DNA from 3 places in the Halochromatium sp. genome. Region 3 is predicted to be linked to each of the others. Evidence: predicted binding sites of a transcription regulator. Region 3 holds the regulator's gene; each other region holds the start of a gene.
The links. The regulator sigma-54, encoded in region 3, starts transcription at its own class of promoters, with help from an activator protein. The targets are predictions, from matches to a motif close to TGGCANGNTNCNTGCTT.
Positions count from the first base shown of each region.

Region 1: a site for sigma-54 is predicted at 1,441-1,457, ahead of glnA (glutamate--ammonia ligase). Genes of this name have one in related genera too.
Region 2: a site for sigma-54 is predicted at 1,903-1,919, ahead of nifE (nitrogenase iron-molybdenum cofactor biosynthesis protein NifE). Genes of this name have one in related genera too.

Region 1 covers NZ_JBUDPI010000026.1:11,605-15,494, reverse strand. Annotated here, with positions in the region: gene glnA (glutamate--ammonia ligase) at 1-1,265, opposite strand, end outside; gene ACY693_RS03245 (cation diffusion facilitator family transporter) at 1,574-2,719, opposite strand; gene glyQ (glycine--tRNA ligase subunit alpha) at 2,869-3,798, shown strand; gene glyS (glycine--tRNA ligase subunit beta) at 3,795-3,890, shown strand, end outside.
Region 2 covers NZ_JBUDPI010000321.1:29-3,918, reverse strand. Annotated here, with positions in the region: gene cowN (N(2)-fixation sustaining protein CowN) at 210-491, opposite strand; gene ACY693_RS15790 (SIR2 family protein) at 493-1,386, opposite strand; gene nifE (nitrogenase iron-molybdenum cofactor biosynthesis protein NifE) at 1,975-3,534, shown strand; partial or broken gene ACY693_RS15780 (nitrogenase component 1) at 3,642-3,890, shown strand, end outside.
Region 3 covers NZ_JBUDPI010000016.1:1,490-19,320, forward strand. Annotated here, with positions in the region: gene rapZ (RNase adapter RapZ) at 1-252, opposite strand, end outside; gene hprK (HPr(Ser) kinase/phosphatase) at 296-1,270, opposite strand; gene ACY693_RS02115 (PTS sugar transporter subunit IIA) at 1,289-1,741, opposite strand; gene hpf (ribosome hibernation-promoting factor, HPF/YfiA family) at 1,964-2,323, opposite strand; gene ACY693_RS02125 (RNA polymerase factor sigma-54) at 2,379-3,866, opposite strand; gene lptB (LPS export ABC transporter ATP-binding protein) at 3,976-4,701, opposite strand; gene lptA (lipopolysaccharide transport periplasmic protein LptA) at 4,701-5,267, opposite strand; gene lptC (LPS export ABC transporter periplasmic protein LptC) at 5,289-5,951, opposite strand; gene kdsC (3-deoxy-manno-octulosonate-8-phosphatase KdsC) at 6,073-6,600, opposite strand; gene ACY693_RS02150 (hypothetical protein) at 6,734-7,315, shown strand; gene ACY693_RS02155 (ABC transporter ATP-binding protein) at 7,524-8,396, shown strand; gene mlaE (lipid asymmetry maintenance ABC transporter permease subunit MlaE) at 8,408-9,187, shown strand; gene mlaD (outer membrane lipid asymmetry maintenance protein MlaD) at 9,192-9,662, shown strand; gene ACY693_RS02170 (MlaC/ttg2D family ABC transporter substrate-binding protein) at 9,659-10,261, shown strand; gene ACY693_RS02175 (STAS domain-containing protein) at 10,290-10,640, shown strand; gene murA (UDP-N-acetylglucosamine 1-carboxyvinyltransferase) at 10,633-11,889, shown strand; gene hisG (ATP phosphoribosyltransferase) at 11,951-12,619, shown strand; gene hisD (histidinol dehydrogenase) at 12,645-13,973, shown strand; gene ACY693_RS02195 (pyridoxal phosphate-dependent aminotransferase) at 13,966-15,126, shown strand; gene ACY693_RS02200 (FtsW/RodA/SpoVE family cell cycle protein) at 15,244-16,680, opposite strand; gene ACY693_RS02205 (peptidoglycan D,D-transpeptidase FtsI family protein) at 16,880-17,831, opposite strand, start outside.

The DNA.
Region 1 (3,890 bases), on a different contig from region 3:
AGTGCATCGAGGGCCTGATCCAGAGAGTAGCAGACCTGAGGGATCGCCTTCTCTTCTTCGGGCGGCAGGTCGTAGAGATCCTTGTCCATCGCATCGCCGGGATGGATCTTATTCTGAATGCCGTCCAGACCGGCCATCATCATCGCGGAGAAGGAGAGATAGGGGTTGCCCGTGCTATCCGGGAAGCGCACCTCGATGCGGGTGGCCTTCGGGTTGGCGTCGTGCGGTATGCGCACCGAGGCGGACCGGTTCTTGGCCGAGTAGGCCAGCATGACCGGCGCCTCGAAGCCCGGAACCAACCGCTTGTAGGAGTTGGTGGACGCATTGGTAAAGGCGTTCAGTGCACGCGCATGCTTGATGATGCCGCCGATGTAGTAGAGCGCTGTCTCGGAGAGGCCGCCGTACTTGTCGCCGGCAAAGATGTTCTGGCCATCCTTGCCGAGCGACTGGTGAACGTGCATGCCATTGCCATTATCGCCGACCAGCGGCTTGGGCATGAAGGTCGCCGTCTTACCGTAGGCGTGAGCGACGTTCTGCACGCAGTATTTTAGGATCTGGTTCATGTCGGCACGCTTGACCAGGGTGTCGAAGCGGGTGCCGATCTCGCACTGGCCAGCCGTGGCAACCTCATGGTGATGGACTTCGACTGGGACGCCCATCTCTTCCATCGCCAGACACATCGCGGCGCGCAGATCATTGAGCGAGTCGACCGGCGGGACCGGGAAGTAGCCGCCCTTAACGCCCGGTCGGTGGCCCATATTGCCGTCTTCGAAGACGCGCTCCGAGTTCCATTCGGCCTCTTCGGAGTCGACCTTGTAGAAGGCCCCGGCCATGCTGATGCCCCAGCGCACGTCGTCAAGCACGAAGAATTCAGGCTCAGGACCGAAGAACGCGGTGTCGGCCACACCGGTCGACGCCAGATAGGCCTCGGCGCGTTTGGCGACCGAGCGGGGATCACGCTCGTAGCCCTGCATCGTTGCAGGCTCGAGGATGTCGCAACGGACGATCATCGTCTTCTCGTCGGAGAAGGGGTCGAGCACTGCGGTTGAGGCCTCGGGCATCAAGACCATGTCTGAGGCCTCAATGCCTTTCCAGCCCGCGATCGACGAGCCGTCAAACATCTTGCCGTCCTGGAACAGCGCCTCGTCGACGACGCGGGCCGGCAGCGAGACGTGCTGCTCCTTGCCTCGAGTATCCGTGAACCTGAGGTCGACGAACTTTACGTCCTCGTCTTTGATGGTTTTCAACACGTCAGTGGCGGACATCTGCGAAATCTCCCGCTATTGGTCTTGGGCAGAGAATTTGGGTTGTGACGCTAGGTGGGCGCTAGGCTCCTAGCCCAGGGTGCGCAGGCGATCAATCAGGCGATCGATCGCTGAGCTTGGTGTAGGCGCAGGCGGAGCCTAGGCTCGGGTCGCACAACGGCTAGCGGCATCGGTCAAGCAGGTTACGTGCCATCAGTCCGCCTTGCGCTGTTGTGTGCAGTCTGCAGCGAACGACGGTCAGGCTCAGCGAGCGAGCGCACCCGAATAGACCATACGCGAACCGGGCGCGCACCAAAAGGGGGCACATATCAGCCGAAATAGACGCGGACGTCTGCAAAGCAGGGGTCATCCTCGAGCGCAGTGCGTAGCCGCTCGCGCAACTGCCGCGCAGCGGGCTTGTCGGTATAGGTTCGCAGGGGGAAGAACACGTCGACCGTGATTGCACCGTCCAGATAGTGCAGTACGAGACGTTTGCGCGTCATCGCCTCGGGGATCTGAGACCAATGTTGGTCGAGTCGCTCGATCACCTCGGTGCGCATCGGTAGGTCTTTGGTGGGAACAGCGGTCTCGTCGTTCTCGGGGTCGATATGCACCGTGACATCCGACATCCGGTCGATCGTCTCCATCAACCGCTGTTGGACGAGCACACTGATAGCATGCCCTTCAGAGACGCTGATGTCAGGATCGACGAGCACATGGACATCTGCTGAGGCGCTGCCGCCGATCGTGCGCGTGCGGAGCATATGGACGTCTCGAACCCCGGTGCTGCGGCGGATGATCTGGCTGATCTCACGCAGACGCTCGGGACTCAATGCAGTATCGACCAGCTCGCGGGTCGCATCCGAGCCCAGGTCCCAGGCGATCTTCGCGATCATCACGGCCACGATGACCGAGGCAACCGAGTCGAGATAGGGCAATCCAGCTAGGGTGCCCGCAACACCGATCAAGACGACGATTGATGAGATGGCGTCAGAGCGATGATGCCAGGCGTTGGCCATGAGCAGGTCTGAGCGCACCCGAAGCCCATAGGCGCGGGTGTACCAGTACAGCGCCTCCTTGACCAAGATCGAAACACCTGCGGCATAGAGGGCGATCGGCTCGGGTCGCAACAGGGCGTGGGGCTCGAACAGACGCTCGGTCGCGTCCCAGGCAATGCCGATCGCGACGGCGATAAGCAGGAAGCCCAGCGCGAGTGTCGCGACCGTCTCGAAGCGTCCATGGCCGTATGGATGCTCGGCATCGGGTCCTTTCGCGGCCTTGTGCCCCGCCAGCCAGACCAAGGCATCGGATAAGAGGTCGGAGAGGGAGTGGATGCCATCGGCAATCAAGGCGTGTGACTGGCCAATCCACCCAGCTGCGATCTTGACCACCGAGAGCAGCAGGTTGACCACTGCACCGACCGTGGTCGTGGTTTTGATCGCACTGGCTCGGGCCTCTCGTGCAGTCGTATCCATGGGGACGTCCTGATGCGCGTCAACGAGTAAAGCGTCGGTTGGCGCGGAGTATAGCGGGGCCAGGCGTTCGAAACCGCAGCAGATGCTGTGGTCCGATCAGGTGCGACATCGCTATACTGTCGGGTTTTTAGCAGACGCCGGAGCCCGCCTTGAGCAATCAGTCGGCCGATCGCATCAGTTTTCAGGAGCTGATCTTCAAACTTGAGCGCTACTGGAGTCGCCAGGGCTGCGTCATCCTGCAACCTTACGACATGGAGGTCGGTGCAGGCACCTTCCATCCCGGCACCTTCTTGAGAGCGATTGGCCCGGAGCCCTGGAACGCTGCCTATGTTCAGCCGTCACGACGCCCGACGGACGGTCGCTATGGTGAGAACCCGAATCGGCTGCAGCACTACTATCAGTTCCAGGTGGTGATGAAGCCCTCACCGGAGCTGATCCAAGGGCTGTATCTCGATTCCCTGCGCGAGCTCGGCATCAATCCTCTGGTCCACGATATCCGTTTCGTCGAGGACAATTGGGAGTCACCGACGCTCGGCGCTTGGGGTCTGGGCTGGGAGGTCTGGCTGAATGGCATGGAGGTCACCCAGTTCACCTATTTTCAGCAGGTCGGTGGGCTTGAATGCCGGCCGGTGACCGGTGAGATCACCTATGGACTCGAACGCATCGCCATGTATCTGCAGGGCGTCGAGAGCGTCTACGATCTGCTTTGGACCGACTCCGCGACCGGGCCCGTCTCCTATGGCGACGTCTTCCTGCAGAACGAGCGCGAGCAGTCGGCCTACAACTTCGAGCATGCCGCGATCGGCTCGCTGTTCGCGCTCTTCGATACCTGTGAGCAGCAAAGTACCGCGTTGGTCGAGGCTGGCCTGCCACTTCCGGCCTATGAGCAGGTGCTCAAGGCGTCACATACCTTCAATCTGCTTGATGCCCGCGGCGCCATCTCGGTGACCGAGCGGCAGCGATTCATCCTGCGGGTGCGCACACTGGCCCGCGCCGTCGCCGAAGCCTACTATCAGAGCCGGGAGGCGCTCGGCTTCCCGATGGCTGACCCTGCGGCGATTGCCAAGGAGGCCGCATGAGCGCGGAGACTGCCGCTGATCTGCTGGTCGAGATCGGCACCGAGGAATTGCCGCCGTCGGCGCTGGCCGGGCTTGCCGAGGCGTTTCGAGAC
Region 2 (3,890 bases), on a different contig from region 3:
GCACAGCCCTCGGCGACGATAGGGGATTGTATCCCCGAGGCTCAGGCAGATGGCACTGGGGCGGCGAAAACCGGCGGCGATGCTGGAGATCTGCGGGACGTAAATCGAGCATGCGTGGTGTGGTGAGCATGTTTTTTGGGTCCTTCCATCGCAGTATGACCGGTTGCCGTCGGCGTAATCGGTATTGCAGATGGGCGTTCCCTCCCGCGCTAGCAGCACTCGACCTCAAGCACCTCGAGCATCGTCTCCAGCTCGGTCTCATCCCAGCGCTCGAGCAGCTCGCGCAGGTGGTTCAGATGACAGTGGATATGATAGAGCGCATCATGCTGCGGGCCGTTGCGGCCCTCGAGCTTGGCCTCGAAGTAGCTCCAGAACGGATCATCGCGCTCACCGGCGCGCATGGCCGTGCGTAAGGCGGTGACGAAGCGCTCGGCGTTGCCATCGCAGTCGATGTCGCGGAAGCTGATATAGCGGTCAGGACGCTCGAGCACCTCAGCACCCCACCTCGGCTGAAGCCGCAGCCGCATCGTCGCTCGCGCCTTCGTTGGCAGAAAAACCATCGGCAGCGAGCAGGTCATCGATGTCGGCCTCGACGAGCTGGATAGTCTTCTTCTCGCAGTAACGCCGCTCCTTCTCGGTTGGCTCTGGAATCAACGCCCAACCGGCTGGCTCGCCGGCGGCATAGATCACATCCGAGAGCACCATGCGCTCGGTGTCGCGCGTCAGCCGCAGTCCCAGGAACAGGTACTGGCACCCGACCCGGTATTCTTTGAGGAAGCCCGGTAGCCCGAAGCCACCCATCAGCTCGGTCAGGTAGTCGACGAAGTCGGCATCCGAGGCGATATAGGTCGCATCCGGCCGCGGACTGCCAAGCGGCTTGAACAGGATCGGCAATGAGGTGTCGACCTGATCCTGCTCGATCTCCTGATAGCGATCGCCATCATAGGCGTGAATGCGGAAGCGATAATCGGTTCCTCCAATGCGCGCGATCCCGCGGATCAAGGTATGCGGGCGATCCGCGTAGGAGTCCTGCAGCTGGGTATCGCGATTGATGTCGATGACATACTGCGGTGCCAACTCGGCGAGCCAGTCATGCACCGGGGCCCGTGTCCAGCGACGCTGACCGTAGGTGCTATCGAGGAAGCGGGTCACCGCACTGCGGCCGCGCTTGAGCTCGACGTCCATCGCCGCGCGCGGGAACTCCCACATCAGCCGCTTTGACATCGGCCGACCCTTGTTCATCGCTAGAATCAGGCTATCGCTGTCGGCCGGCATCGCGGCACCAGACTCGGCATCAACAACGGACGCCAACGCGCCGGGCCCTAAATAAGGGATCAGATCACCGCGGCGCATCGCGTCGGCAAGGTCGGAAAGCTCGGCTGGCATTAGGACTCCGTCCTGAGGGCGTTGAAAGGCGATCCACTACAGGATGCAAAGGCAGTGCCAGCAACGCCCGTGCGCCGCCGAGGAGTCTAAACAGCGTCGTCCGCGCCTGCACTCAAGCCGGACATCGACCGCCCGCAACGCTTCCGAGCATGTTCGGTGACAGTGATCTTCACAACGGATCGCGACGATTCTCACTACGCACAACATTAGAGTTTAGCGGCGTGCCGTCTGCGTCGTCCGTATCGCTCAGTGCGACGGTATCGCCGTCGAATTCGAGCTGTCGCGCGTCGGAGACGGCGGTGCGATGGGTATAGCCCCCGAGATAACCACCGGATGGTCCGCGCCCTCAATCTTTGCGCACCTGAACGCCATTCTAGTCGCTGTTGCAAAGGCCGCAACGCGATGACCTTGTTCGTTTTGCGACAATCGCCGCAGCGCGACAATGCTCGCTAGCCGCTTTGCTAAGTTGCTGATCAGTCGACGATCAGGGGCACAAACACCTGTCTCGAGACTCGGTGGCACGGTCTCTGCTTCAGGGCCTCCGTCAGCACGCCCGCGCAAACGCTCAAGCCGCCGAGACCCTGTGGAATGAAGCAAAAAGACATCGCCGCGCTCTTGGACGAGCCCGCCTGTGAGCACAACACCAAGGCCAAGTCCGGCTGCGCGAAGCCCAAGCCGGGCGCGACCGCCGGTGGCTGTGCCTTTGATGGCGCCCAGATCGCACTGCTGCCGATCGGCGATGTCGCGCACATCGTGCACGGCTCCATCGCCTGCGCCGGCAGCGCCTGGGACAACCGCGGCAGCCGCTCGACCGGCCCCACCCTCTATAAGCTGGGCATGACGACCGACCTGACCGAGCAGGACGTGATCATGGGCCGCGGCGAGAAGCGGCTGTTTCACTCCATCAAGCAGGCCATCGAGAGCTACGACCCGGCCGCGGTCTTCGTCTACAACACCTGTGTGCCGGCCTTGATCGGCGACGACGTCGACGCGGTCTGCAAGGCCGCGGCCGAGCGCTTCGGCAAGCCGGTGATCTCGGTCGATGCCGCTGGCTTCTACGGCACCAAGAACCTCGGTAATCGCATCGCCGGCGAGACCATGGTCAAGCAGGTCTGTGGCGGTCGCGAGCCGGACCCGATCCCGGCCGACATCGAGCGGCCCGGCTTCAAGGCGCACGATGTTGCGCTGATCGGCGAGTACAACATCGCTGGCGAGATGTGGCGGGTGATGCCGCTGTTCGACGACCTCGGCGTCCGCGTGCTCTGCACCCTTTCCGGCGATGCGCGCTTCCACGAGGTGCAGACCATGCACCGCGCCGAGGTCAACATGATGGTCTGCTCCAAGGCCATGATCAACGTCGCGCGCAAGCTCGAGCAGGCCTTCGGCACGCCCTGGTTCGAGGGCAGCTTCTATGGCGTCGCTGATGTCTCGCGGGCCTTGCGCGACTTCGCCCGATTGATCGGCGACCCGGATCTCAGCGCACGCACCGAGGCGCTGATCGCACGCGAGGAAGCGCGCATCGATGTCGAGCTGGAGCCCTGGCGTGAGCGCCTGCGCGGCAAGCGCGTGCTGCTCTACACCGGTGGCGTCAAGTCTTGGTCGGTGGTCTCGGCGCTGCAGGATCTCGGCATGAGCGTGGTCGCGACTGGCACGCGCAAGTCGACCGGGGACGACAAGGCGCGCATCCGCGAGCTGATGGGCGAAGAGGCGGTGATGATCGAGGACGGCAACCCGCGCAACCTGCTCGATCTCTACCACCAGCAGGGCGCTGACCTGCTGGTTGCCGGTGGGCGCAACCAATACACCGCGCTGAAGGCGCGCATCCCGTTCTTGGATATCAATCAGGAGCGCGAATTCGGCTATGCCGGCTACGACGGCATGCTCGAGCTGGCGCGGCAGATGTGCCTGACCATCGAGAGCCCGATCTGGGCCGCGGTGCGCAGCGCACCACCCTGGCGCAGCGCTAGCGACGGAGCCGCGGCCGGTGCGTCTGTGGTCCATTCGCCAGACACCGAGACTGGAGCGAGCGCCGAAAGCAAGCCGGGAACCGGAGTGAACGCCGAAGCCAACACCAATGCCGCTACCGCCTCAGGCGCCAAGCAGGGTAGCGCAGCTGCCAAGCCAGCAGCGGAGGCGGCCCATGGCTGACTCCCAATCAACCCTGGCGGCAAAAATTGCGGACCCGACCCCGATAATCGCCAATTCAAACGCGGTAGCCGCGTTCGCCCAAGGCCGAATTGAAGCGGAGATTGCCCATGTCTGAGCCGACGACCCGCGTTCCCTATGGCACTGGAAAATCCCAAGATGCGCTTCGGGTTTCCCAAACGCCGACGCAACCCGGTCCCATCATCGTCAAGCGCAACAAGGCCCTCTCGGTCGGCCCGCTCAAGGCGAGCTCGACGCTCGGTGCGACCCTGGCCTTCCTCGGCATGCGTCGGGCGATCCCCATGCTGCACGGCTCGCAAGGCTGCACGGCGTTCGGCAAGATCTTCTTCATCCAGCAC
Region 3 (17,831 bases):
CTGCCCTTCCAGTGCCTCGATCACGCCCGGCACCTGATCGAGCAGCTCAGGGCCGCTGCGAGCGTCGATCCCGATGGCCGTGCCGCCGCGCCCATCGCCGCCCTCGGGGCGGGTCTCCTTCAGCCCAAGCGCGAGATCATGCAGAAGAAACAGGGGCAGGTTATCGATGCATACATAGCCGATATCCTCCAGCGTGCGCAGCGCAACACTCTTGCCGGCGCCGGACAGGCCACTGATGATGATCAGCTCCATCGCAAGGCCCTGCCTGCGGACAATGGGCGCTGCGGATGCTGCGCTAAACGGACGGCGTTGGAGTCAGACATGGGGCGTTCTCGTCAATAGAACGGGACTGGCGGTCGATGAGGTCCACGCCGGCATCATAGCCGCGCAGGCGGAGGATTTGATTACGAACCGCAGTCTCCAGCAGTACGGCAAGATTGCGGCCCGGGGCCACAGGCAAGGTCACCTCTGGAACCGAGACCCCGAGGATGCTGCGCGCAGAGAGGCTACCGCGAAGCCGGTCCATTTGCGCCAGCGCTTCCTCATCGAACGACCGCATGTTGACAATCAAGTTCAGCTGCTCGCGACGCTGTACCGCTCCCTCGCCGAACATCGCGCGAACATTCAGTACGCCGAGTCCACGCACCTCGAGAAAGTCTCTGAGCAGCGGCGGGCAGCTTCCCTCCAGGGTCTCCGGCCCGATACGCGCCACCTCAGGGGCGTCGTCGGCGATCAACCGGTGACCGCGCACCACCATCTCGAGCGCGAGCTCGCTCTTGCCGATTCCTGGGTCGCCGACCAAGAGCACGCCCATGCCCAGCACATCGAGAAAGACCCCGTGCAAGGTGGTGCGCTCCGCCAGCGCATAGGTGAGGAAGTATTGCAATCGGTCGACGATCTCCTCTTCCTCACTGGGCGAGGAGAGCAGTGGCGTGCCAAACCGCCGAGCACGGACCATGAAGCCCGGAGGCGGATCGATGTCCTGCGCAAAGATGACCGCGGCCGGCCTTGCTAAGAACAGCCGCTCGATGATATCCCGCTCAGCAGCTCGATTGAGGTCGTCAAGATGGCGGACCTCGGCAAGCCCCAGCACCTGCAAACGGTTAGGATGGATACAGTTCAGCGAGCCGACCAGACTCTGGGCGGCGCCGGCCGTGGAGTCTGCGCTGATCAGAGGCAGCGGTTGCTCTGGCACCGGCGTTAGCCAGCGCAGCCCAAGCCTGGGGCCAAGATGTTCAACCAACCCTTGCAGCGTGTCGACGGGCGGCATCTGTGCGATCAAGGCAAGCTAATCACGCTGCTGCAACAGGTCCAGCAGCCTGCTGCTACTCTCTGCAGCCCGCAAGGCCAAACGCAGCTGCGGGTCGCTGAAGCGCTCGGCGAGCTCGGCCAACAAGCTCAGGTGTGCGTCGGTCGCTTCACTCGGCACCAACAGACCAAAGGCAAGATCAACCGGCTGGTCATCCGGGGCGTCGAAGCTCACTGCCTGTGTCAGCTGAACAAAAGCACCAACAGCATGATCGATGCCGTCGATACGTGCGTGTGGCAGCGCGATGCCTTCACCCAAGCCAGTGCTGCCCAACCGCTCACGCTCATTGAGGAGATCAAAGACCAACGCCGGTGAGCACTGCGAGCAGGCTGTCGCCAGGAGCTCAGCGAGGGATTCCAATAGGCGCTTCTTGCTCGTGACCTCAACACGACAGCGGGCTCGAGGCTCAGTGATTAGACTGGGGGGAAGCATCGACCGTTGCTCCAGGAAAGTGGTCTTTGCGCGCTGGGCACAGCGTTGCCGGATCGCATCGGCGCGGTTGGGACGGATGCACGGCAAGGGGCAGGGACATGAGCGCCCCAGCGTAACAAAATAAGCGTAACAAAAGATGCCGGAGCGGATCAGATCGCGCTCCGGCGCAGGGCTTAGGCTCACAGCTCATCGCTGCGAGCACGGCAATCTTACCAGCAGCACTCAGTGCAGCGGCTCCTCATCCGGCTCAGGTTCAACTGGCTCACCCTCCACCACCGTCTTTGTCGGAGACCCCCGGTGACTCTGTCGTTTCTCCTTGTACTTCAGAACCTGGCGGTCAAGCTTGTCGATCAGTCCATCAATGGCTGCATACATGTCCTCATGAACGGCATCGGCAAACACATCCGCACCATTCATGTGGATGCGAGCCTCTGCCTTCTGCCGCAGCTTTTCGACACTCAGGATCACATGAACCTTGATCACATGATCGAAGTGGCGCTCTAGGCGCTCGAATTTGCTCTCGACATAGCCCTTCAGCGGCTCGGTGATATCGACATGATGGCCCGTCAGGTTGATTTGCATGGCGTCACTCCAGGGTTTGCAGGCGATCTCCAGCGGCAGTCACTCAGCACTGCAGCTAGAGGCGCTTGCGCTCATTCGAGGGTGGGATACCCATTGCCTCGCGGTACTTGGCGACGGTACGTCGCGCGACATTGATGCCCTGCTCGGACAGGATGCCGGCGATCTTGCTGTCGCTCAGCGGTTTGTTCGCCGTCTCGGCGGCGATCAGCTTGCGAATGACGGCGCGGATAGCCGTCGACGAGCATTCGCCACCCGACGCCGTGCCCACATGGCTGGAAAAGAAATACTTGAACTCGAGCGTACCACGCGGGGTATGCATGTACTTTTGCGTGGTCACCCGTGAGACCGTTGACTCGTGCAGCTCGAGCGAGTCCGCAACGTCCCTGAGTATCAGCGGGCGCATCGCCTCCTCGCCGTAGTCGAAGAAATCGCGCTGCAGCTCGACGATCTTGGTCGCGACCCTCAGCACCGTATCGTTGCGGCTGAGCAGACTCTTGATGAACCAACGGGCCTCCTGCAGATGCGTCTTCAGGCAAACATTCTCGGCACCGTCATCCGCGCGCCGGATCAGCTTCGCATACTCTTCGTTCACCCGCAGTTTAGGCTGAGTTTCAGGATTTAGCTCGACTTGCCAGACACCGGCGCGCTTGCGCACCAGCACGTCGGGGATCACGTAATCGGGCCGATGGTCGCTGATCAGCGATCCAGGGCGCGGCTGCAACGAGCGGACTAGTGATAACGCGCGTCCCAGCTCGATATCCGAGAGCTTGGTATGCCGACGCATCTCGTCAAGATCATTGCGGGCCAATGCCTCGAACAGGCTGTCGCAAATCTTCAGCGCGCCAGCGCGATGCGGCGTATCAGGCGGCAGCTGGCGCAGTTGTAGCAATAAGCACTCACGCGGATCACGGGCACCGACCCCGGCCGGATCAAGGGCCTGAATAGCATGCAGTACGGCCTCAATCTCATCGAGCTCCAGGTCCTCGAGCTCGAGCGTCTCGATCAGCTCGGCGGGATCGAGCCGAAGATAGCCATCACCATCGATCGCATCGATCAATGCCTCGGCAATCATGCGATCACGCGGCCCCAGGTGCCCCAGACCGAGCTGCCACTCGAGATGATCATGCAGGGTTTGTGGTCTCGATTGCTGCGCAAACAGGTCGACATCATCAGATGAGCTTGGACCTGGCGAGGCAGACGGGCCAGCGTACTGCTCGTGGGGCTCGCTATCATAGGTATCGCTCCATTCGCTATCGACGGCCAGCTCGTCAGGCAGGGCACTGGATTCAGCCGGAACCTCTGCGTCTACGCCCGAATCTGCTTGACTTTGCTGCAGCTTAGCGGTCTCGCCAGTCATCTCTGTCGAGCGATCACGCCCAGTCTCTTCCTCCTCCGCGGTCTCGAGCATCAGGTTGGACTCGAGCGCATCCTGGATCTCGCGCTGGAGGTCGAGTGTGGAGAGCTGCAACAGCTTGATCGCTTGCTGGAGCTGCGGCGTCATGGTCAACTGCTGACCAAGACGAAGCTGGATGCTTTGCTTCATTCCGAGCGGCTATCTGGGTACGAAAGGCTTGATACAGAGGCGCAGTCTAGACGAAAAGGCCGCTGACTCGCAGCGCTGGGCGTCGATCCAGTCATCTCGGCACGCTGGTTCAGAGCCGAAAATGCTCGCCGAGATAGACCGCTCGCACCTGCGGGTCTTGCAGCAAGGCGGCCGGAGCGCCGGTGGCAATCACCCGGCCGGCATTGATGATGTAGGCCCGGTCGCAGATGCCCAGGGTCTCGCGAACGTTGTGATCGGTGATCAGCACACCGATCTGCCGATCCCGTAGGTGGCCAATGATGCCCTTGATATCGCCCACCGCGATCGGATCGACCCCGGCAAAGGGCTCATCGAGCAACATCACCTTGGGCTCAACCGCAAGCGCGCGAGCGATCTCTAGCCGTCGCCGCTCACCGCCAGAGAGGCTGAGAGCGAGTGAATCGGCCACATGGGCGATGCCGAGCTCGTCCAATAACTCGTCGCAGCGCTGTCTGCGGTCCTCGCGGGTGCTGCCATTGCGCATCTCGAGCACCGCCATCAGATTATCTCGAGCGCTGAGCTTTCGGAAGACCGAAGGCTCCTGCGCCAAGTAGCTCAGACCACGCCGCGCCCTTGCATGCATCGGCCGATGGGTGATGTCCTCGCCATCGAGGATAATCCTGCCTGCATCGGCGCCCACGAGCCCGACGACCATGTAGAAGCTCGTGGTCTTGCCGGCCCCATTCGGCCCCAACAGGCCAACGACCTCACCAGCCTCGACGGCCAGATCGACACCATTGACCACGCGCCGACGTCGATAGGTCTTGGCCAGCGCAGTCGCTTCCAGCGTCGGCATCACTGCTCCGATGCTGGCTTGGTTCCGGACGCTGGCGCAGGTGTTGGTGCAGTTTCCGACTCGGGCTCGATCCGAATCTTCACCCGCTCGCGGCCCTGGGCGCTGCTGCCGGCGGTAACACGCTCAGTGATCCGATTGTAGACGATGCGGTCGCTGGCGAAGCGATCCTCGCCTTGCACCAGCACCGCCTCATCGATCAGGGTCAGCTCCTCGCGATCGGCCTCATACTCCATCCGCAATGCGCGTCCTTTGACCTCCTCCGGATCATCATCGAGCTGCTGCCGATAACGCACCGGCTGACCGATCGCGATGATCATCTCGGCACGGCGGTCAGGCTTGTGATGGACCAACACCTCGTCTGCCTGAATATGCATACTGCCCTGCGTAACCTCGACGTTACCGATGTAGAGGCTGGTCAGCTGCTTTTCGTCGAGCTCAGCGGCATCGGCCTCGATATACATTGGCTGGTACTGATCAGACTCGAGCGCGCGTGTGGTTGTCGGGGCGCCAAGCGCCAGCCCTAACAGTGCAGCCAGCATCCAACCCGAGCGTTGCTTCGGACTCATGGCCTCTTCCTCATCGTGCATTTATCCGGCATTGTCGCCATCGCTAGCAGCCTGACCCAAGGCCTGGCTCGGAGCCTGGCTGGGGTCCTGACCCAGAGGCTGACTGGGAGACTGACTGGGAGCAACCGCAGCGCGGGCGCGTCCAAACAGCTGGATGCGCATGCTGCTGCCCAGCCAGGCACGCATGCCTTCAGTCCCCGTTATCCAGTCCTCCTCGCGCTCGATCTCGACGAAGCGCCCGGTCTCGGCATAGTCGACCTCGGGCAGCACCAGTAGCTCACTGGTACGCAGCTCGATCGGCGCCGACAGCGCTGTCGCGAGTCGATGCAGCCGCACGTCCTGCTCAAGCAAGATCTCGTCGCCAGACTCGTTGATCCATGCCTGCGCCGAGCGGGCCCACCAGCTCGGTCCAGCATCGCCATAAACGACCAGAACGGGATCATCCAGCTCACTACTGCCATCGTCCGGATAATGCCGCAGTCTCCGGGCAACAAGACGATGCTCGGGCACACCCGCTGCGTTGAGACTAACGGCGCGAAGCCCGTCGACAACATAGTCAGGACGGCGCTCATCGCTGCCGGTTGCACCCTCGTCGCTATCCCTTGTGGACAACAGCCAGGAGCCAATCAGGCCAATAGCCAACAGTACCATCCCGACGAATAGCTCGCGTCGCGTTAAGGACATGGTAAGAGAAGCTCAAGACGATCGACTGGCTGAGCGCGTGCAACGCGGGGGCAACGGCGACCTGGTGTCGAGGCTCTCGCCAGCAGCGTCGGTAAGCAGCCCGTCAAGCAGTGCTGGATCATCAGTGACTGGCATATCCGTCGAAGAGTGCATCGAGCTTGCCCTGCGCGGCGAGCAATCCCTCGCAGACCTCGCGCGCGGCGCCGCAACCGCCGGACAATCTGGTCTGCCAATGGCAATATTGCTTCACCAAGGGATGCGCATCTGCAACCGCAATCGCCAGACCCACCTGTCGCATCACCGGCAGATCGACGACGTCGTCCCCCACGTAGGCGATCTGTGCGTGCTCGAGTCCGCAGGCTTGACGCAGCGCATCGTAGGCTGGGCGCTTGTCGCGCTGCCCTTGATAAACGTGCTCGACGCCGAGGCTCTCCATGCGAATACGCACGACCTCCGATTGGCGTCCGGTGATCACCGCCAGTGTGATACCGGCCTGTCGCAGCATGGTCATACCATGACCGTCTCGCGAGTTGAATGCCTTGTATTCCTGGCCATCGTCGCCGAGATAGAGGCTCCCGTCGGTGAGCACCCCGTCGACGTCAAAGATCACGAGCTCGATCGCCCTAGCGCGCACCTCAAAGTCGGTCATCTGGTTCTGGCTGTCCACCCTAGCTCTCCACGGCTCGTTATCTACGCTTGGTACCAATCTCTCGCTCGAGCTCTCGAGCCAGGTACAGCTTTGCGGCTCTTGACCCTATGATACCTGGATGAGCGACTCAACGATGGTTACCCCCCGGGGTTGGTGGGATCTAGCCGACGCTGATCTCTTCTATCCTGACGACCTGCCGGCGGACTGGCGTCTCAGCTACTTTGCGAATTGCTTTCGCACAACCCTGCTTCCGGCCGCGGTCTGGACAGCAAGCCAGGCCCAAACGGCCGAGCAATGGCACGACGATGTACCCTCCGGTTTTCGCTTCGCCGCCGAGCGAGCCCTGATGTCCCCAGTCGAACCCGGAGCGCGCCAGCTCGACGAGTCAGCCTTGACGCGACTACTGGGGTCGAAGCTCGATGGTTGGCTCGATGCCCTGACGGACCCTGCATCGGCCCCTGCGATTAGCGGCGGGGCAGATCACAGCTTGCGCTATCAGCTCCCGCGGACCGAGCAGGCGCTGAGGACAGACCAGCAGCGCTATGCCGTTGTGGTCCCATCCAAGCTGTATCGCGACCTACGCGCTGCAAGAGTCTGGCTGAACAGGATGACCGAGCTCCAAGGACGCTCGCCTAACCTGATCATCCTCGAACGACCGACCAGCGATACCCTAGCCAACTGGCAAGAGCTGCTCGAGCTGCTCGGGCTCGGGTAATTCGGGCTCGGGTCATCTTGACGCGATCCCGGCCAGGTCAGGCCAGGCCGGCCCAGACGAGGCCGGGCCAAGGCTCGGCAACGGCGCAGGTGCGCGGTTTGCCTGAGGCTATGGCCGAGGCTCAGCGCAGCCTCGTCCTTGACGCTATCGGGGCAGGTCGCGAGAATGCGCTGCTTTGGGTCGCGGCCCGAGCAAGGATCTTCACTCGATGGTATCAGCGCAGTCAGAGCATGTATCGCCGCTGCAGACAGATAGGGAGGCGTCTCGGCCTACCGACAATCAGCCGCTGATCCGGGTACGCGGGCTGCACTTCTGCCATGGCGATCGCTGCATCTTCGATGGCATCGACCTCGATATCCAGCGCGGACGGGTCACCGCGATCATGGGTCCGAGCGGGACCGGCAAGACGACCTTATTGAAGCTCATCAGTGGCCAACTGCAAGCTGACGCGGGATCGATTGAGGTGGATGGGCAGGCGATCCAGTCACTAAGTCGCGCCCAGCTCTATGGGCTACGCACGCGCATGGGCATGCTATTTCAGAGCGGTGCTCTGCTCACTGATCTAAACGTATTCGAGAATGTTGCTTTTCCAATCCGCGAGCACGCCAAATTGCCAGAATCGGTGCTGCGTAAGCTGGTTTTGATCAAGCTTGAGGCGGTTGGTCTGCGCGGTGCCGCGTCACTCATGCCGAGCCAGCTCTCGGGCGGCATGGCGCGCCGGGTGGCCCTGGCGCGGGCCATCGCCTTGGACCCGATGATGATCATGTACGACGAGCCCTTCACCGGACAGGACCCGATCTCGATGGGGGTCTTGGTCTCATTGATCCGGCAGCTCAATGATGCGAGCGGTCTCACCAGCATCGTCGTCAGCCACGACGTCGCTGAGACGGCCAGTATCACCGATTACCTCTACATCATCGCTAACGGACGCATCATGGCGGAAGGCACTCCGCAGCAGGTTGCAGCGAGCGAATCGGCCTGGGTGCATCAGTTCATGGACGGCGAGCCGGATGGTCCGGTTCGTTATCACTACCCTGCACCGCCCTTGGAGCAAGACCTGCTTCAAGGACGGCGACACTGAGAGCGACCTCATTGCTTGACTCACTAGCGAGTCTAGGGCGCGTGGGACTCGCCATGTTGGCGAGCCTTGGTCGTGCTCATCTGCTATTGATCAGCATCGTCGGCGGCCTGCCCTCGATGTTGGTACGCCCGCGCCTACTGCTGACGCAGGTCTACAGCGTTGGTGTGCTCTCGCTGCTGATCATCGTTGTCTCTGGCCTCTTCGTCGGTATGGTCCTGAGTCTGCAAGGGCACTATGTACTCTCGCAGTTTGGTGCCGCAGAGAGTCTCGGCGTGATGGTGGCGGCCTCGCTGGTGCGCGAGCTGGGCCCGGTGGTCACGGCCCTGCTGTTCGCCGGTCGCGCTGGCTCTGCGCTGACGGCAGAGATTGGCCTGATGAAAACGACTGAGCAGCTCTCCGCGCTAGAGATGATGGCCGTAGACCCGGTCAAGCGGGTTCTGACGCCACGCTTCTTTGCCGGTCTGATCTCGATGCCGCTGCTCGCGGCCATGTTCAGCGCGGTTGGCGTGATCGGCGGCTGGTTCGTCGGCGTCGGGCTGCTTGGCGTCGATGACGGCGCCTTCTGGGGCCAGATGCAGAATAAGATCGATTTCGATGAAGATCTTGTTAACGGCGTCATCAAGAGCCTGGTCTTTGGTCTGGTCGTGACCTGGATCGCGCTCTATGAAGGTTATGACGCAACGCCAACCTCGGCTGGTATCGGTCGCGCCACCACGCGCACCGTGGTGCAATCCGCGCTCGCGGTCTTGGGGCTGGATTTTATTCTTACTGCGTTGATGTTCGGAGGCTAAGGCCATGGCGCGTATCCGCCTAAGCGAGATCCTGGTCGGTGCCTTCATGGCGCTTGGCTTCGTCGCGCTCTTCTTCTTGGCCATGCGTGTCAGTAACCTAAGCATGGCGACGGTCGGTGAGGGCTACAGCCTAACGGCCAAGTTCGACAATATCGGCAGCTTGCGCGTACGAGCACCTGTCACCATGGCCGGTGTCAGACTGGGGCGGGTAGAAGCGATCGGGTTCGACCAAGAGACCTATCAGGCCCTGGTCACCTTGCGCATCGAGGACCGCTACGATCAGATCCCAACTGACACCTTTGCCAACATCTACACCGCCGGACTGCTCGGTGAGCAGTACATTGGCCTCGACCCGGGAGGCAGCCCGGACTCGCTTGGCGATGGCGATCGTATCGAATTCACGCAGTCGGCCCTGGTACTTGAACAGATGATCGGACAATTTCTCCTAAGCAAAGCAGAGGAGGGTGGCGAATGAGAGCACTTCTGATGGCTGGCATCCTGTTGCTAGCAATGCCCCTAGGCGCCATTGGCGCTGAACAGTCCGCAACTCAGCTGGTCGAGCGTACGGCCGACAAGATGCTCAGCGCGCTCGAGAGCCGTCGAGCCGAGGTCGAGCGCAAGCCGCAGCTCATCAACGAGTTGGTCGACAGCATCCTGGCACCCCATTTTGATTTCGAGCAGATGACCCGGCTGGCTGTTGGGCGTGATTGGCGGAACGCGAGCCCAGAGCAGCAGCAGCAGCTCGTCGAGAGCTTCCGCAATCTGCTGGTGCGCACCTATGCCAAATCGATCATGAAGTACTCGGGTCAGGACATCGTCTATGAGGCCGCACGCCCCGGCACACGCTCAGGGACCGTGGTCGTCCCGACCGAGGTGCGAGCGCCCGGCGCAGCGCCGATCCCGATCGACTATTACCTGCTCGAGCGCGGTAGCAGCTGGAAGGTCTACGACGTGGTCATCGACGGCGTGAGCATGATCTCCAACTATCGTGGTCAATTCCGCACCACGATTGCGACCTCGGGAATCGACGGCTTGATCGAGCAGCTGCGTGCAAAGACAGCTCGCGGTGCCTAGCGCTTTGCCTCCTCAGACTGCACGACCGATGGCCGAAGAGCTGTCATCGACGCTCAAAGAGGTCGGATCGAATAGGCTCGCACTGAGCGGATCGCTGACGCTCAGCACGATGCCGGCCCTTGCACGGGAAGGCCAGCGATTGCTGAAGTCCATGCGGACCCGCGGCTCCGATGGCGAGCCGGTAACGATTGAGATCGACCTAGGCGAGATCGAGCGCAGCAGCAGTGCCGGCATTGCGCTATTGCTGGACTGGGTCGATCAGGCCGGTCGCGATGGCATCAGCATCGCATTCCGTCGCTGGCCGGAGTCATTGGCGCGCATTGCCGCGCTCTCGAATGTGGAAGGATTGCTCGGGATCGAGGCTGAGCAGTATGGATAAGCTCTTGATCACCGGCGGTCCGCGGCTCATCGGCGAGGTCCGTGCCTCAGGCGCCAAGAACGCGGCCCTGCCGATCATGGCCGGAACGCTGCTGGCCAATGGCATCTGCTCGCTCGCCAATGTGCCGCATCTGCGCGACATCACCACGACGATGGAGCTGCTCGGGCGACTCGGGGTGCAGCTGACGGTTGATGAGCGCATGGGCATTCAGGCCGATGCCCGCCAGGTCAGCAGCGTCGAAGCGCCCTATGAGCTGGTGAAGACCATGCGCGCGTCGATCCTGGTACTGGGACCACTGTTGGCGCGTTTCGGCGCAGCCGATGTCTCGCTGCCTGGCGGCTGCGCCATCGGTGCTCGTCCGGTGAACATCCATCTCGAGGGGCTGCGCGCGATGGGCGCCGAGATTCGGGTCGAGAACGGCTATGTGCATGCGCGCGCTAAGCGCTTACGCGGCGCACGCTTTGTGATGGACATGGTCACCGTGACCGGCACCGAGAATCTGATGATGGCCGCTGCGCTCGCCGACGGCGAGACCCTGCTCGAGAATGCCGCGCGCGAGCCCGAAGTGGTGGATCTCGCGCAATTCTTGAATCGGATGGGGGCGCAGATCAGCGGCGCCGGCACCGATACCATCCGCATCCAGGGCGTCGAGCGGCTCGGCGGAACCGACTACAGGGTCATGCCAGACCGGATCGAGACCGGCACCTATCTGGTCGCCGCGGCGATGACCGGCGGACGCGTGCGTGTGCTTGACACCCGGGCCGACCTGCTTGATGCCGTGTTGATGAAGCTGCGCGAGGCCGGCGCGCAGGTGAGCCTGGGGGAGGATTGGATCGAGGTCGACATGCAAGGCAAACGGCCCAGTGCAGTCGACATCCAGACTGCCCCACACCCAGCCTTCCCGACCGATATGCAGGCGCAGTTCTGTGCGCTGAATAGCATCGCAGAGGGCAGTGCGACCGTTAAAGAGACGGTGTTCGAGAACCGCTTCATGCATGCGCTGGAGATGCAGCGCATGGGTGCCGATATCCGCATCGAAGGCAATGTCGCGATCTGCCGCGGCGTCGAGCGTTTAACCGCGGCGCCGGTGATGGCCACCGATCTGCGCGCCTCGGCCAGTCTGGTGCTCGCCGGATTGGTTGCGGAAGGCGATACATTGATCGATCGAATCTACCATATCGATCGCGGCTACGACAATATTGAAGAGAAGCTCGCCGCGCTTGGTGCTGTGATCCGACGCGTGCACTGATGCCGCCTGGCCCCTTGCTGTTCGACCCTAACTCGTCCTGCTGCCGAGAGCGACCCTATCCATGTCCGACGACCAAAGGCTCACCATCGCGCTCTCAAAGGGACGCATCTTCGAGCAGACCCTACCCTTGCTCGAAGCCACCGGGCTCCAGGCCGCTGAAGACCCGGAGACCAGCCGCAAGCTGATCCTGAATACCACCGACCCCAGCGTTAAGCTGGTCATCATCCGTGCCAGCGACGTGCCCACCTACGTGCAATACGGCGCCGCGGACCTGGGCGTTGCTGGCAAGGACGTGCTGCTCGAGCATGGGGGCGAAGGACTCTACGAGCCGCTCGATCTGCGTATCGCCCGCTGTCGGCTGATGGTCGCTGGCCGGCCCGATACGGCGCTGGTGCCACCGCCTGCACGCGGCCGGCTGCGGATCGCGACCAAGTACGTCCGCAGTGCCGAGCGCCACTTCGCCGCCAAGGGCCAGCAGGTCGAGATCATCAAGCTCTATGGCTCGATGGAGCTGGCACCACTGGTGGGTCTGTCCGATCTGATCGTCGATCTGGTCGAGAGCGGGAATACACTCAAGGCCAACGGGCTGGTCCCGATCGAGCACATCAGCGACATCAGCTCAAGGTTGATCGTCAATAAGGCCTCGTGGAAGATGAAGCACGCGCGGGTGACTGCGCTGGTCGAGTCCCTGCGTGCCGCGGTCGAGGCCCAAACGGCGGTAGGCCGATGAAGACTCAATAGCACAGCACAGAAGCATGACCCAGATCGTCCACCCCACTATCACCCGACTGAGCACGACCGACGCGGATTTCGACGCCAGGCTCGACGCCCTGCTCGCCTGGGAGTCGGTCTCCGATGCCGGCGTCAAGCAGACCGTCGAGACGGTGATCGCCGACATGCGTCAGCGCGGTGACGCCGCGCTCATCGAGTACACCGCACGTTTCGACCATTGGCACCCTGAGAACGTCGCCGCGCTCGAGCTCGATCATGGCCGGCTCAGCGAGGCACTGGAGCGCATCCCACCCGCTCAACGCCAGGCGCTGGAGACCGCTGCCGAGCGTATCCGCGCCTACGCCGAGCATCAGCGACTGCAGGGCTGGCAATTCACCGATGCCGAAGGCAACCTGCTTGGCCAGAAGGTCACCCCGCTCGATCGTGTCGGACTCTATGTGCCTGGCGGCAAGGCGGCTTATCCCTCGTCGGTGCTGATGAATGCGCTGCCGGCCAAGGTCGCCGGTGTCCCGGAGCTGGTGATGGTCGTGCCAACGCCAAGCGGCGAGCTCAATGAGCTGGTCCTGGCGGCGGCCAAGATCGCTGGGGTTGACCGCGCCTTTGCCATTGGCGGTGCCCAAGCCATCGCCGCCCTCGCCTATGGGACCGCGACGGTGCCGGCCTGTGACAAGATCGTCGGTCCGGGCAACATCTATGTCGCCACGGCCAAGCGCGCGGTCTTCGGTCAGGTCGGCATCGATATGGTCGCCGGCCCCTCAGAGATCCTCATCCTCTGCGATGGCGAGACCGATCCGGATTGGATTGCGATGGATCTGTTCTCACAGGCCGAGCACGACGAGGATGCGCAATCGATGCTCATCGCTTGGGACGCGGGATATCTGGACCAGGTCGCTGCCAGCATCGAGCGGCTGATCCCGCAGATGGAGCGCAGCGAGATCATCGCGCAGGCCCTAAGCGCACGGGGCGCGCTGATCCTTGCCCGCGACCAGGATGAGGCCGCTGAGCTCGCCAATCGCATCGCCCCCGAGCATCTTGAGCTCTCGGTTGCCGACCCTGACGCGCTGGCCGGGAAGATTCGCCACGCCGGCGCCATCTTCATGGGCCGCTACACCGCCGAGGCGCTGGGCGACTACTGTGCTGGGCCGAATCACGTCCTGCCGACCTCGCGCACCGCGCGCTTCTCATCGCCGCTCGGGGTCTATGACTTCCAGAAACGCTCGAGCCTGATCAAGGCCTCGGCGAGCGGTGCGGCAGCGCTCGCTGATACCGCCTCAACCCTCGCGCGCGGCGAGGGGCTGACCGCCCATGCCCGCTCAGCCGAGTACCGCGGTCCAGACAATCCACATGAATGACCTGGTCGAGAAACTGATCCGCCCCGAGCTGCAGGCGCTGAAGGCCTATCATGTGCCAGACGCCACTGGTCTGATCAAGCTCGACGCGATGGAGAACCCTTACCGCTGGCCCGACGATCTGCGCGACGATTGGCTAGCCGCATTGCGGGAGGCCGAGCTGAATCGCTATCCCGACCCGCAGGCGCACGCGCTACACGCGGCCCTGCGAGAGGCGATGCAGATCCCCGACGGGATGGATCTGCTGCTCGGCAACGGCTCCGACGAGCTGATCCAGATGCTGGCCCTCGCCGTTGCCGCACCCGGGCGCCATGCAGACGATAACCAGCGATCGGAAGCTGGATCATTAGCTGGGCCAGCGCCCGGATGTCCCAGCCTGCTGTCACTCGATCCGGGCTTCGTGATGTATCGGATGATCGCGCTCTTCGCCGGACTCGAGTATGTCGGTGTCAATCTGAGCGCGAGTGATTTTTCACTCGATCTCGACGCCACGCTCGACGCGATCGAGCGCCACCAGCCCCGACTGACCTTCATCGCCTATCCGAACAACCCGACCGGTAACCTGTTCGATCCGACCGCCATCGAGCAGATCATCGCAGCGAGCCCGGGCCTGGTCATCGTCGATGAGGCCTATGCACCGTTCACCAATGCCAGTTTCCTGCCGCGGCTCGGCGAATGGCCGAATCTGCTGGTCATGCGGACGGTCTCGAAGATGGGGCTGGCTGGTCTTCGACTCGGTTATCTTGCCGGTCCAGTACCCTGGATCGCGCAGATCGACAAGGTGCGGCTTCCCTACAATATCAACGTGTTGAGTCAGGTCAGTGCCGAGTTTGCGCTGCGTCATCGCGACGTCCTCGACGAGCAGACCGAGATGATCCGCAGCGAGCGCAGCCGGCTGGCCGATGCCCTCGCAGGGCTCGACAGCGACCAACGCGGACTCCAGGTCTTCCCGAGCGAGGCCAACTTCCTTCTGGTCCGCACCGCCTCTGGGCGCGCTGGTTCACTCTTCAGCGGTCTGCGCGAGCGCGGCATCCTGATCAAGAACCTCGATGGCGCTCACCCCATGCTCACCGACTGCCTGCGTATCACCGTCGGCACGCCCGACGAGAATGCGGCGCTGCTCGATGCCCTTGCTGAGCTACTCGACGAGGACTGAGCACTGTTCGACCCCGGATTGTCGTTGGATGCCGATGCGGAATAGGCGTCTAGTTTCTAGCTCCTGATGATCGACTTTCACTGGTGCTGAAATCGGAAAGAAGCCGATGGACAGTTTCTAACGCGGCTGTTCGGTAGGCGGTTCTGATTTGCGCCTCTGGGAGCGCTGACGCTGGCCGGTCGCTGGTGCGCGGCCTGATGAGGTGGCTTTGGGTGTCTTTGCTGCCGAGGACTTGGTCCTTGATTTGACCGGTTCGCCATCGGAGATCGCGAGCACGACCCCAAGGCTCATAAAGACCGTCAGCAGGCTGCTGCCGCCGTGGCTGATCAGCGGCAGCGTGATACCGGTCAGTGGCAAGGCCTTGGTCACGCCACCGATATTGAGTAGCGTCTGCACGCTGAGCACAGTTCCCACGCCGGTGGCAGCCATCAGCCCGAAGGGCGTGCGCGCTCGTGCGGCCAGGGTCAGCAGACGCACCAACAACACCGCGAACAGCAGCAGTAACAGCAGGCTGCCAGCGAACCCAAACTCTTCCGCCCAGACGGAATAGATGAGGTCTGATTCTGCGATCGGCGTGTAGCGTGGACGCGCCTCGCTAAAGCCCTCGCCCCAGAGTCCGCCGGCGTACATTCCGGACAGGCCTTGCAAGACCTGCCAACCCGCTCCGGTCGGATCAGAAAACGGGTTGAGCCAGACCTCGATGCGACGTTGTCCATGGCTGAAGAGGCTGAGCAGGGCCGCACCGGCCGCGCCACCCAAGACCAAGCCATAGAGCAGATAGCCTAGGTGCCTGGTGCCGGCGGCCAAGGTCGCGAGCAGCATGAGTCCCAGGATCAGCACCAGCCCGAGGTCACGCTGCAGCAAGAGCATTGCCAGCAGGAGCGTCCAGACCAGCAGCAGTGGCCAGAGCCGGCGCAGCGGCGGCAGCAGACTGCGCCAACGGCTGAGCGGCTTCAAGTGCTGATCGATGAATCCGGCAGTGAACAAGACCATGGTCAGCTTCAGCAGCTCGGTCGGCGTAATGAAGCCCAGTCCGTAGACGGCGCCGCGATAGCGTTGGCCAGTCGCCAGCACCAGACCGACCAGCAGCAGCGAGAGTCCCGCCCAGAGCCAGGTTGCACGCGCGGCAAGACGGTAGCGACCCTGACGGCCAGCGATGGCGATACTGAGCATCAAGGCCACCCCGAGGGGAATCAGAATCTGTTTCTCAAGGCTGATTGAGATCGAGCCCGAGATCACCGAGGCGAAGAGCCCGGTGCGCGACTGTGCGATCAGGCCAATCCCGCTGAGCAGCGCCGTGACCGGCAGCAGCAGCTGATCACCGCGAAAGCGCGCCAGCACCAGCAGCAGATGGGCGCTGAGGAAGGCACCACCCAAGATCAGAAAGGGAATCAGGGCACTGAGCTGCACCTCCAGCCCATCCTTCGGCCGAGCGCCCAAAAGCATCAGATACCCCAGCAGCGCAATCAGCAACGCCCACAGCAGCAGCTGGCGCTCCGGTGCGCGAAGCTGCCAGAAATCTCCAAGGCTGGTGGGTGTGCCACGGCCAGCCATGACTAGACCCGGCGAATACCCAAGACCAGCCGAGTCCCGCTGCTAGGCGTCAAACCACAGCGTCCGGATGCTCCACGACCACGGCGACAACGCCATGAGCTGCCCAGCCAATCTGGCCGGGTGCTCTCGCCAAGCACCACGAGTCGATCCCGATCCCGATCGCTAGCGCAGCCGCCTAGCCCATTCAAGAGACGGCTCATCACAGGCCCTGCTCGGCGGCCTTGAGCAGGAGATCGCGTGCGATCGGTGCGGCCACGGTCGAGCCATAACCGCCATGCTCGACCAATACGGCAAAGGCCAAGCGCGGCGCGGAGGCGGGTGCAAAACCGATGAACCAGCTGTGCGAGGGGCCTTGGGGGTTCTCGGCGGTTCCGGTCTTGCCGGCGATCTCGAGCCCAGGGGTCTCGATGCCCTTGCCGGTGCCCTCGCTGACGGCCTGTCTCAGCATCACCCGCAGCCGTCGCGCGGTGTCGGCGCTCATGAAGCGCGTGAGTGATTCAGGCTGCGTATCGCGCAGCAGACGCGGCCGCATCGCAACACCCTCGTTGGCGATGGCGGCCGCGAGCAGGGCCATATAGGCCGGGGTCGCGGTCGCTCGGCCTTGACCGATCGCCGCCTGAGCCAAGCCATAGCGATCGCGCTCAGGGATCGGCTCGAGCTGCGCGGACTGTAGCTGCATCCTCCCCGAAGGCCCGCCAACAAAGGCAATCGAGCGGTTGAAGAGCAGTCGTTGACCGGTCTTCTGCAGTGCTGCATGGCCAGCCAGCACGCCGAGCTGCGCAAAGAAGACATTCGATGACTTGGCCAACGCCGTAGTCAGATCGAGTGCCCCATGTCCGGCCCAAGACCGACCCGAGCGCTGCGCCTCGTAATACTCGTGATCGCGGATCGGCCGATACCGACTTGAGGTGGTGTAGCCATTCGCCGGGCAATCCAGGCGACCCCTGAAGCCGGATTCCAATGCCTGGGCGGCAAGCACCACCTTGAAGGTCGACCCGGGTGGATACTGCCCCTGCGTGGCGCGGTTCAAGAGCGGCGTCGTCGGATCAGCACCGCTGAACAGACTCGGTTGCAGCTGATTTGGGTCGAAGCCGGGGACACTCGCCATCACCAGTACCGCACCGTCAGCAGGACGCAGCATCACCACCGCA